3 regions of the Pseudoalteromonas sp. NEC-BIFX-2020_002 genome follow, and region 1 is predicted to be linked to each of the others. Evidence: predicted binding sites of a transcription regulator. Region 1 holds the regulator's gene; each other region holds the start of a gene.
The links. The regulator MetJ, encoded in region 1, represses methionine synthesis genes. The targets are predictions, from matches to a motif close to TAGACGTCTAGACGTCTA.

Region 1 (4,296 bases):
ATTTAATTAGAACTGGTTAGGGCGTGTTGACCTTTCGTGATTGATTCTGCAGCAGACTGTTTGGTATTTAAGCAAGGCAGCGCCTATAGTAGTGTGGTGTTCCCCACAAATAGGCGATAACGCAGTATAAATGCCAAACATGCGCTGCCTAAAGAGTTATTCCTTGGGGCGATTAACTCTTTGTTACCTACATGGGGGTAGGCAAGGGGCGTGAGCAGGACGCGGAAGCTTTGCTCGGTTTTTACTTAGCCCACTCGATTCCAAACCTCGCGCCGCGATTAAATCGCCCCTAGATTGAACAAATTTCAATCCACAAAGGACAACACGCCCAAGTATCAGCGGTTAAATTCACCCTTTTTTACCCCTGCCTAAAGTAACCATCATTTTTAGTTTTTATAGTGACTATAGCCACTAAATAACAGACAAACAGTTAGATTTTAACTATATTCAGTAATATATTTTGTTTAATTAATTGATGTTATGTTGATAAAAAGTCATTTAATGAGCCTAAATGACGCTAACGTCGTATATTTATATCTTTTATAGGGAATGTGTATTTTAGGTGTAATAAAGTACTATTTAGATGATTTTAGAACAGGTTTTTTGATGCTTTCTTGGCGTGTTATTGTTGGATTTTGAGGTTTTTTTACAAAACTGGTCGATAAAACGCATAAAATTAACAGATCTAGCTTATAACAGGATAGACCTGATATTGCTTGAATTTAATTGTAATATAGGTATCGTTCCAAGATACAGACTATAGAATAGAACTGCTTACTCTCACTTTTAACTTACTTGCAGGATAAAATCGCGTTATGTCAGACTTTCGTGAACAAGCTTTACATTACCATTCGCACCCCGTTCCAGGAAAAATCAGTGTTGAGCTTACTAAGCCAGCCGAAACCGTACAAGATCTCGCTCTAGCTTATAGCCCTGGTGTGGCTGAGCCTGTGCGTGAAATTGCCGCAGATCCAGCTAATGCTTATAAATATACTGGCAAAGGTAATATGGTTGCAGTAATTACCAATGGTACTGCTATTTTAGGCCTAGGTAATTTAGGACCTCTTGCTTCAAAACCAGTTATGGAAGGCAAAGCTTTGTTGTTTAAACGCTTTGCTGGCCTTGACTCAATTGATATTGAAGTAAAACACACAACCACAGAAGATTTCATCAATACCGTTGCAAATATTGCTGATACTTTTGGTGGTATCAACCTAGAAGATATTAAAGCCCCAGAGTGTTTTGAAATTGAAAAAGCATTGATTGAGCGCTGTAGTATTCCAGTGTTTCATGATGATCAACACGGTACAGCTATTGTAACTGCTGCGGGTATGATTAACGCACTTGAAGTGCAGGGTAAAAGCATTGAAGATGCGATTATCGTTTGTTTGGGTGCCGGTGCGGCCGCTGTTGCATGTATGGAGTTATTAATTAAGTGTGGCGCATTGCGTGAGCACATTTATATGCTTGATCGTAAAGGTGTTATTCATACGCGTCGTGATGACTTAAATGAATATAAACAGTTGTTTGCTAACAATACAGATAAGCGCACTTTGCAAGATGTTATTGCTGATGCTGATGTATTTGTTGGTGTATCAGGACCGAACCTGCTTGCACCGGAAGATCTTAAGCTGATGGCTGATAGGCCAGTTGTTTTTGCATGTTCAAACCCAGATCCAGAAATTGCACCTGCGCTTGCTCATGGTGCGCGCGATGATTTGATTATGGCAACGGGTCGTTCTGATTATCCAAATCAAGTAAATAACGTGTTGTGTTTCCCGTTTATTTTTCGTGGTGCATTAGACGTACGTGCGAGCAAAATAAATGATGAAATGAAAATTGCCGCAGTTGAGGCAATTCGCAGTATTACTAAAGAGCCAGTGCCTGCTGAAGTATTAAAAGCAGCAGGTGTTGATAAACTTGAATTTGGACCACAGTATATTATCCCTAAACCAATGGACCCGCGTTTATTACCGCGCATTGCAAAAGCAGTGGCGCAAGCGGCTATTGATTCAGGTGTTGCACAAATTGATATGCCTGAAAACTATATGGCGTAATAGGCACTATTTGGCAATAAAAAACCTCAATTCACTGAATTGAGGTTTTTTGTATCCAAATCATTGCCTGAAACAGGTGCACGTTATTTACAGGTGAAGATCAGTCTTCATTCAGGATAGGCACTTCTAAACCCATCTCTTGCATAATCTTTTTAACTTCTTCTGGTACTTTTTCTGGATTATCTTTACGTAAGTCTTCATCGTTTGGCAATGGTTGGCCAGTAAATGCGTGTAAAAATGCTTCGCAAAGTAATTCACTATTTGTTGCATGTCTAAGGTTATTAATTTGACGGCGAGTACGCTCATCAGTTAAAACCTTTAATACATTTAACGGGATCGAAACGGTGATCTTCTTAACTTGTTCTGATTTTTTCCCGTGTTCTGCATATGGGTGAATATATTCACCATTCCATTTAGCCATAAGATGTATCGTTGCCTCAGGTTGTTAATTGTTTGCGCGACCATTTTGTAGCGCAAAGATGCGGAAATTCTATCGTTTTAAAAAAGATAGTCAAATACTAGTTATTTAGCCATCTAGGGGTATAAATGTTTTGACTTCTTAAATTTGATCATCTAACCTTTTAGACGTCTAAACATCCAGTTAATATAGGTGACGGTATGAGCAAAAAAAATAAAGCGACAATCGCAGTACGTAATGGCATTGATGCTGATAAACATCACGGTGCTGTTGTGCCTCCTATCCACCTATCGACCACCTATTCATTTGCCGATTTTGATACTAAGCGCGAATATGATTATGGCCGTAGCGGTAATCCTAATCGTGATTTACTTGGCGAAACACTCGCAAAGCTTGAAGGCGGTGCCAAAGGCATTATAACTGCTACCGGCATGGCGGCAGTACATTTAGCAACACAATTACTAAATAGTGATGATACGTTAGTCATTCCACATGATTGTTATGGCGGCAGCTACCGTTTGTTTACTTCGCTTGAAAAGCGCGGCTTATTAAAATTAGTGGTTCTAGATTTAACAAACGCTGAAAACCATCAAAAAATACTTGAGATTAAACCTAAGCTAATTTGGATTGAAACACCAAGCAACCCAATTTTACGTTTAACTGATATTAAAGCGATTACGACAATTGCAAAGCAGTGCGGCGCTTTAGTTGGCGCAGATAACACGTTTTTATCACCGGCCTTACAAAACCCAATTGAATTTGGTGTTGATATTGTTGTGCATTCAACCACTAAATATATTAATGGCCACTCCGATGTTGTTGGCGGCGCTGTCATTGCAGCAACACAAGAGCTGGGTGACGAGCTTGCTTGGTGGGCAAATAATATTGGTATTACAGGTGCACCATTTGATAGTTATTTAACATTACGTGGCCTGCGGACTTTAAATGTACGTTTACGTCAGCACCAAGAAAATGCCTTTATCATTGCGCAATATTTAGAAAGTTCACCCTATGTGAGCCAAGTATATTACCCTGGTTTAGAATCTCATCCACAACATCAGTTAGCAAAACAACAACAACGTGGTTTTGGTGGCATGGTAAGTTTTGATATAGCTGGTGATGTAAATGATGCAGCAGCATTTTTAACGAGCCTAGAAGAATTCAGTTTAGCGGAATCGTTAGGCGGTGTAGAAAGCCTAATATGTCACCCTGCAACGATGACTCATGCTGGTATGGATGCAACAGCTCGCTTAGAGGCGGGTGTGGGTGATACGTTGATCAGAATTTCGGTGGGTATTGAAGATGTAAAAGACTTAGTTTCTGATTTAGAACGTGTGTTTAACAAAGTTAAGCCAGGCCAAGGTAATTGTAGTTCGACGACTACTAAGAGTAACTCGACGCAGCAAAGTACAGAGCAAACAAATTCATTCAAATTAACGCCTGCACATACGGCTTTGTGGTAATAGAAAATGGTAAATATAGTTCATAAATTTGGCGGTTCAAGCTTAAGCTCCGCGGAGCGTTATCAAGCCGTAGCAAATATTATTTTAGCACACACCGAAGCAGGTGACTGTGTCGTTGTGTCGGCAGCAGGTAAAACAACCAATACGTTGGTTAAGTTATGGCAAAGTTATCAGCAAGGTGATCAACAAGCCGTAAGTGATATTTTATTACAGCTTGATAATCATCAGCGTACTTTGATTGAGCAGCTATTAAGCCCAACAGCGCAATACGACGCAATTGATGTGTTAAAGCAAGAGTTAGCCTTAATAGCACAGCAAGCTCAACAGCAAAGCTTACAGGAAGCTTCATTGCTTGCTC
Region 2 (4,296 bases), on a different contig from region 1:
ACAAATATCAAGGCGTTACTTTGCAAGAATGGCAGTCCCTTTTAAGAAGTAACAACGATGAGAGTAAGCGCCTGCGAAACGCCCAATTTTAACTCCAACTGAAACTCGCATCTTGAGGTGGTTTGGGTATACTCATATAAGGTTAATTGTGTGAGTATGTGCTATGTTTCAAAGCAACCAGTGGATTTTTACAGACAAAGATAATCAAATATCACTGCAGAAGTGGCAAAAAACAGTCGATTTAATGTCTGATCTATTTGCTGCGCCTGCGGGTTTTATTGTGCAAGCGATGCAAAGTGGTTATCGTGTTGTCATTGCCAGTGAACAGCAAGACAATCCTTACACTGCGGGTACTATGATCCCCCTAGAAACCAACATATTTTGTAAAAAAGTCGTACAAGATAATCATTCCCTCTATGTTAATAATGCCAGTAATGATGAATATTGGCACGACAACCCTGAAGTAAGCAAAGATGGGTTTGAATCTTATTTAGGCTTGCCTATCCATTGGCCCAATGGGGATGTTTTTGGCACTTTGTGTGTGATGGATTTTGAGCAGACAGATTATCAGCGAAATTACTTAGAGTTGATAAAACAATTACGGGATATGATTGAAGATGATTTATTCATGGTTAATAGTTTTGTGCAAATGCGCGAAATAGCCATGCTTGATCCCCTTACTCATATTTATAATCGGCGTGCAGTAAGTATTCTTTCTCAGCAAAAGCTAAATTTAGCGCAAAGGTTAGGTTTTGAGGTCTGTTGTCTATTTATCGATGTAAATGATTTTAAGTTACTAAACGATACGCATGGCCATGAGGTAGGTGATAAAGCATTGGTTGCATTAGCCGCAACGCTTAAAGAGTGCTTAAGAGAGGCTGATATAATAGGCCGCTTGGGGGGAGATGAATTTGTGGTTGTATTACAAACAAATGATACCAATGAACCACTTCAAATAAAGGCTAAGATAGTTCAAGGGTATAATGCTCAATTAGCTAAGCTGTCTTTACCACCGTTGAGTATTAGTATTGGTTATGGATTTGCTGAGCACACCAAAGAAACGTTTGAAATACTACTCAATAAAGCCGATAAAGACATGTATAAAAATAAATTGGCGTTTAAAGCTGGGCAATTACTTTAAACGTAAGTTGTTAGGCTATTTGTTTTTCAGCTAAATTAAGTTCCATAGTCGCTTTTAATAAACGGTATAGGTTTATTGATGCGTCGATTTCTTCTTTGCGGTTAGTTAAGCTTTCAATATTTAAACCTAACGGCACCTCTAAATGTGCACAGCTTTTTAAGATCAAGTCTAAATTTTCGCGGCAAATACGCACAGACTCACTTAATGGGTTGTGCGAATCTAGCATGCGCCACTTTGTCGCTTCAGGCACTGATATACCTAACCACTCCATAAAGTCTAAGGTTTTTTCACTACCACACGGTGTAAACGTTAGGATAATGCGTTTTGGCTCAATATCTTGTGCTTTACAGCTACGTACATAACTGGTAATTAAATCAATGGTTGCTTGCGCGTCGTATACGGCTTGTGAGATAAAAAATTGACACCCTTGCGCCGTTTTCTCAAGCAGACGTTCATGTTCATTTCGCTTACTTGCATGACGTTCTGCAATCGTAACACCGCCTAAAAAGAAATCTTGCTGCTGTTCACTTAGGGTTTTATAAGCGTTAGGTAAGCTTAATTTAATATCGCCAGCAGACGATGGGCTACCTACTAGCACTAAGTTTTTTAAATCAAATTTTTCCTTCGTTTCGCTTAACCAATCTTTAAATTCAGCCACCCCGCGTTGTGCCACACTTTTATAAGTGATGACATCTTGGTGTGATAACTTACGTAACAAGTGACTGTACTCACGCGGGTCGACCGTTTGTTTAAAAGGGAATGGCCGTGGTTTTTCTGTGCGACTGCTTTCATCTTGAATGTCGTATATGATGACACCATCGTATTCAATTTCATGTAAACGAGCTAAAAGCTTTTGTGCAATGGTTTCAAGTTGAGTTTCATCAGTTCCAATACGTGGCGGAGTTGTACCAATTAAATACACGCCTTGATTGGTATCTTCGATTTTCTCTTGCAGTGATAAAGCCATAACTCTCATTCCAGCTGTTTAGATGTCTATACCAAACAATATAACAGCCATTTAGACGTCTAGATAGATTTTTTTAATGAAAGTTATTCAATTAATATGAAATTTATTCATGTTTGGCATGTAACTGAGTTTGTATATATACCCAAGCCACCTCAATATGTAGGATTCAGCGTTTCACAGGGGCTTAATATTAAGGCGTTACTTCGTAATAATGGCGATCCCTTTTAAGGAGTAACAACGCAGAAAGTAAGTGCCGGTGAAACGCCCAAAGGATTGGTTTAAAAGCGATTTATACTGAGTTGCCTTTGTGATGGATTGATTTTGATAAGGGAATAACCATTGCCTGCAATCAATGCCTTGTCTAAATCGCTTTTAATTCCAACTGAAACTCATATCTTGAGGTGATTTGGGTATACACAACTGTTTACATAAATAGCTGCGCTAGGGCTCTCATATCTGCTCGCTTTATTGCATAATAAAATGACTAAAAACAAGAAATTTATTCAACTAACAAGGGATAGCAATGAAATTTAAATTATTAGCAACAAGCCTCGCGGTGACACTTGCACTAAGTGGTTGTGCGAGTAACTCAGGTTCAACTATGGTGAAAGAGGTTGAAATAACACAAACGGCTGCTAAAGCTGCAAATGATCGTGTGTTTTCACAAGACTACTTACTTGAAGAGTTAGAGAATGGTTTACGCGTCATGGTTGTTAAAACTGACTACCCTGATGTTGTTTCATTACAAATACCTGTCTCTGTCGGTTCACGTAATGAAGTTGAAGCAGGAAAAACCGGTTTTGCACACTTTTTTGAGCACATGATGTTCAAAGGATCTGAAAAATTTCCGCAAGATGTATATTCAGATATTTTAAAAAACTCAGGCGTAGATAACCGCGCGTATACAACAAATGATTATACTAACTACCATTTAAATTTCTCTAAGCAGCATCTTGATAAAGTGCTTGAGATCGAAGCTGATATTTTTCAAAACTTAAAGTATTCAGAAGAGCAGTTCCGTACCGAAGCATTAACTGTTAAAGGTGAGTACCTTAAAAATAATGCCAGCCCAGTACGCAAGTTACTTTCAGCTGTTCGTAATGAAGCATTCGAAAAACACACTTATAAACATACCACAATGGGCTTTTTTGAAGACATTGAAGCGATGCCTGATCAAATGGCCTATGGTAAAGAGTTTTTTGAGAAGTTTTATAAGCCCGAATATGTATCGTTAGTGATTGTGGGGGATGTCGATCCGCAAGAGACTATGGCAATGGTTAAAAAACATTGGGGTCAGTGGCAAAAGGGCGACTATGTTGCCGATATACCAACCGAGCCAAAACAACAAGCTGCTAAATATGTACATGAGCAAAATGAAGGCTTACCAGGGCATTGGTTGTTAGTGTCTTATAAAGGGGCAGCTTGGGAACCTAAGAAAAAAGACAGAGCTGCACTTGATCTTCTCTCTCAGCTTTATTTTTCAAGCAACTCAGAGCTATATCAAGAGTTAGTTGTTAACAAACAAATTGCTAGCCAAATGTTTAGCTACAACCCAGACACTAAAGATCCGGGTTTACTCCATGTGTTTGTAAAAGTTGAAAATGAAGAAGATTTAGCGAAAGCCCGCGAAGCAATTAATAATACTTATGCAAAAGCTCGTACAGAATTAGTTGATAGTCAAAAGTTAGCTGATTTAAAATCGAATCTTAAGTACAGCTTTATTAATGGTTTAGATTCATCTCAATCAATCGCATCAACACTTGCAAGTTACATGCATTTTGAGCGAGACCCTGAAGTTGTTAATCAGCTATATGCAACCGCTGACAGTATCAGTGCGCAAGATATTCAAAGCATTGCTAATAAATATTTTGTAGATAGCAGCCGTACAACCGTAACTATGTCTGCACTTGATAAAATTGCAGGGTTTGATCAAGAGGTTGATTTAAATACCTTAGTTGCTAGTCAGCAAACGGTTAAAGAACGCCATTTTAATGTGCTTGATAAAACCAATAGCTCACCACTGATTGATGTAAATTGGTTATTTCATACTGGCGCTGCGGCAGACCCTAAAGGTCAAAAAGGCGTAGCAGCACTAACAGCAGCAATGCTTGCACAAGGTGGCTCAGAATCTAAGAGCTATAACGATATCAAACAAGCGCTTTATCCACTGGCTGGCAGCTTTGGTTAT
Region 3 (4,296 bases), on a different contig from region 1:
TGACTATTGGTGACTTTGCCGTAGCCCCCACCTGAAACAATAAGCTGTGCGTGTGGATAAAGATACGCAAGCCTTATGCCTTCTACTAAACGACTTTTTGCACAATTACCCAGCTGGCTATTCGCACTGAGGTTTGGGTTTGGTATTAGATCGCAGCCAAGTACCACTATCTTGTCTATTTTTGAATGATTTTTAGAATTAAATACATATTGAAGTTGCGTGGAAGGATCGACTATTTTTTGGCCCATAAACGGTGTGCTGATCAGCATTAGCGCGCAAGTAACGAGTAAGCCAGTAAATGCGGCGACTTTGTTGTTACGCAAAGCTATCAAAAAGCACAAAGCACATATTAGGCCGAACAAGGGCAGTGGCATGAGCATTGCGCCGAGGATTTTTTTAAGTTCAAACATCACAGTAGCATCAGTAAAAGAGTTTTACGTATGCTACTGGGTTCGCTTGATTTTATCGACCGTTATTTAACTTACAGGTATTTAAAAAGTGGCGATAAACCGGGTTATCCCGCATATTCTTTTTCATTGCAAGGTACATGGGGCGAGTGAGCCCTAATGCGCCAAGGGGAATCGATTTGATTAAACCTTGGCTCTCATAAGGCGTTACTAGCCAATCTGGTAATGCCGCAACGCCCATACCCGCACTGACAAGTTGAAAAATAAGTAAGCCTTGCTCTACGTTTTTTAAGGTGCCGTCAAAACGTGCATTTTGAATAAAGTGCTTAAATATATCTTGGCGTTCGCGTGGAATTGGGTATGAAATAATGGTTTCGTTTTTCAAATCCAGAGCAGTAACGTACGCTTTTTTTGCCAGTTCATGATCGGGGGCAACAATCAGCTTAAGTTTAAAGTCAAATAAATGTGCGTATTCAAGTTTATCGGGTTCACGGATATCAGAGGTAAGCACTAGATCCAACTCGTCGCTTAATAGATCAGGGATTGCGTCGTAGCTAAAGCCACGTTCGTAATCTACTTTAATATCAGGCCAAAAGTTATTAAATTCTTTAATCGTGGGTAATAGCCAATGAAAACAAGCATGGCATTCAACACTTAATCTTAACTGCGAAATCGGCTGGTTAAGGCTTTCCTTTAGTCGGCATTTTGTCGCTTCAACGCGGGGTAGTACTTCACTCGCTAGTTCAAGTAATAGCATACCTTGGGGTGTAAACCGCACCGGCTGAGTTTTACGTTCAAATAACTGGCAATCAAGCTTGTTTTCTAAATCTTTAATCTGATGAGATAAAGCTGATTGAGTTAAAAATAGTTCGCGGGCGGTATTCACCAAAGAGCCGGTTTCTTTTAAGGTCGCAATGGTCTTTAAATGTTTTACATCAATCATCTTTAATAATTCTCATGGTATAAGTGAGGTTAACTCAGATTGCAGACATAATACGCCTTTATTGAAGATGCTTCAACGTCTAGATGGCTAAAGAATGTCATTTGTTTTACTTAACGTTTACAACTTCACTATAGCATCAAATTTGACAGCGTTGTCATTATATTTATTCTGATTTATAAAAATATTTATATGAAATTACCTCAAGTTAAATAGGAGGAAGCATCAATTGTGTAATGTAAGGGAGAGGTGTAAGTTTTTAGCCATCTAAATAGCTAAATGGAGTTTTTAACATGGCACAATTACATAACTTAGGTTTTCCTCGTATAGGCACAAAACGCGAGCTTAAATTTGCAGTCGAATCATATTGGGCAGGTAAAATCAGCCAAGCAGAGTTACTTGAGAAAGGTAAAACGATCCGCGCAAAAAACTGGGCGCTACAAGCCGATGCAGGCATTGAGTTATTACCAGTTGGCGACTTTGCTTGGTATGACCATGTGTTGTCAACCTCATTACTCATCGGCGCTGTACCTAAGCGGCATCAAAAAACAGACGGTAGCGTTGATCTTGATACGTTATTTCGCATCGGCCGTGGTCGAGCACCTACAGGTTGTTCATGTGCAGCCAGTGAAATGACGAAATGGTTTAATACGAATTATCACTATATAGTGCCAGAGCTTAGCAGTGATCAGCAGTTTGCATTAAGTTGGACTGAGTTATTTGATCAAGTAACCCATGCACACGCATTAGGCCATAATGCAAAAGTGGTGTTAGTTGGCCCTGTAACTTACCTTTACTTAGCAAAATGTGTGGGCAGAGAATTTGATAAATTAAGCCTACTTGAAAAACTGTTGCCAGTGTATCAACAAGTCCTAGTAAAGCTAGCGCGCCAAGGTGTTCAGTGGGTACAAATAGATGAACCTATTCTTGCTCTTGAGTTGTCTGATGATTACCGCCATGCATTAAAAGCAAGTTTTAACACACTTGCAGGTCAAGGTGTAAAGTTGTTACTGGCTAGTTATTTTGACTCTGTGAGTGCTTACTATGATGATATAGCTGCTTATCCAGTTGACGGTGTACATTTTGATTGTGTTGCAGCTAAGGTCGATTTTACACAGATTGATTCGTTATTGAGCGCTGATCAAGTTCTATCATTAGGTGTAGTTAATGGCCGTAATATTTGGCGTGCAGACCTCGATGCGGTATTTTCCACGATAAAAGACATTGCAACAAAGCGCGGCGATAATTTATGGCTTGCTCCGTCATGTTCTTTATTACACACGCCAGTTGATTTAGAGCAAGAAGAAAAGCTTGATGATGAGTTACGCTCCTGGCTTGCTTTCGCAAAACAAAAAGGCCAAGAGCTGTCATTGTTAAAAGCAGCACTTGAGATCAATGATAACCGTGATTTAGTTACTTACTCAGCCCCTGTAAAAGCACGTTTAACATCAACACGTGTCAATAATGCAGTAGTGCAGCAACGAGTAAGTGCGTTAACCGTAAAAGAGGGGGAGCGTGAGAATGTATTTGCTCAGCGAATTGAAAAACAACATGGAGCACTTAACTTACCATTATTACCGACAACCACGATAGGTTCATTCCCACAAACACAGGCTATCCGTAAAGCGCGTCGTGATTTTAAAGCCGGTGAATTATCTGCCACTGACTATCAAAATCAAATGGAAGCCGAAATCCGCTACGCAGTAGAAGAGCAAGAAGCGCTTGATTTAGATGTATTAGTACATGGTGAAGCTGAGCGTAATGACATGGTTGAATATTTTGGTGAACTGCTTGAAGGTTTTGCTTTTACCCAGTTTGGTTGGGTGCAAAGCTATGGCTCTCGCTGTGTGAAGCCGCCGGTGATCTGGGGAGATGTCTCACGCGAAAAAGCAATGACGGTTCAGTGGACTCAATACGCGCAGTCGCTTACCAGTAAAAAAATGAAAGGCATGCTAACAGGCCCTGTCACTATTTTGTTTTGGTCATTTATTCGTGATGATTTAGATAAACCAAGCATTGCAAATCAAATAGCACTTGCGCTGCGTGATGAAGTGGTGGATTTACAAAATGCGGGCATTGAGATAATTCAAATTGATGAACCTGCATTTCGTGAAGGTATGCCACTCAAAGCCACCCAATGGCAAGACTATTTAGAGTGGGCAGCGTATGCATTTAGAGTGTCAGCCAGTGGTGTGAAAGACGAAACACAAATACATACGCACATGTGTTACGCGGAATTTAACGGTATTATTGCCGCTATTGCGGATATGGATGCCGATGTGATCACTATTGAAACATCACGCTCAAACATGGAGCTACTAGATGCATTTGAAAACTTTGATTACCCAAATGATATAGGCCCTGGTGTATACGATATTCACACACCAAACGTGCCAGATACTGCATGGATCAAAGCGTTAATCCACAAAGCCGCGCGTAAAATACCCGTTGAGCGTTTGTGGGTGAATCCAGATTGTGGTTTAAAAACACGTGGATGGGAAGAAACCCGCCAAGCACTTGATAACATGGTTAAAGCGACTAAAGAACTGCGTGAAGAACTAAAGTAAACGCTTAAAGTAAACCTCTTTACGCTGTTAAGCCCTAGTAATATTGCTAGGGCGTGTTGACCTTTGTGGATTGAAATTCGTTCAATCTAGGGGCGATTTAATCGCGGCGCGAGGTTTGTAACCTAGCGGGCTCGATAACTGCTCCTGCGTTATTCTACTGGCTCACATCCATGTGAGAATAAGTAAAAACCGAGCAAAGCTTCCGCGTCCTGCTCACGCCCCTTACCTACATCCCTGTAGGTAACAAAGAGTCAATCGCCCCTAGGAAGAACCCTTTGGGCAGCGCATGTTTGGCATTTATACTGCACTGCGTTATCGCATATTTATGGGAAACAACCACACGACATAGGCTCTGCCTTGCCTAAATACCAAACAGACTGCT

Region 2: a site for MetJ is predicted at 2,153-2,170, ahead of HJP15_RS03470 (methylenetetrahydrofolate reductase). Genes of this name have one in related genera too.
Region 3: a site for MetJ is predicted at 1,423-1,440, ahead of metE (5-methyltetrahydropteroyltriglutamate--homocysteine S-methyltransferase). Genes of this name have one in related genera too.

Annotation. Positions count from the first base shown of each region.
Region 1 covers NZ_JABEPJ010000009.1:97,690-101,985, reverse strand. The annotation lists gene HJP15_RS11790 (malic enzyme-like NAD(P)-binding protein) at 816-2,057, shown strand; gene metJ (met regulon transcriptional regulator MetJ) at 2,158-2,478, opposite strand; gene metB (cystathionine gamma-synthase) at 2,676-3,938, shown strand; gene metL (bifunctional aspartate kinase/homoserine dehydrogenase II) at 3,945-4,296, shown strand, end outside.
Region 2 covers NZ_JABEPJ010000002.1:275,072-279,367, reverse strand. The annotation lists gene HJP15_RS03475 (sensor domain-containing diguanylate cyclase) at 164-1,141, shown strand; gene HJP15_RS03470 (methylenetetrahydrofolate reductase) at 1,152-2,108, opposite strand; gene HJP15_RS03465 (M16 family metallopeptidase) at 2,632-4,296, shown strand, end outside.
Region 3 covers NZ_JABEPJ010000005.1:209,942-214,237, reverse strand. The annotation lists gene HJP15_RS08195 (YdcF family protein) at 1-410, opposite strand, end outside; gene HJP15_RS08190 (LysR family transcriptional regulator) at 463-1,350, opposite strand; gene metE (5-methyltetrahydropteroyltriglutamate--homocysteine S-methyltransferase) at 1,641-3,914, shown strand.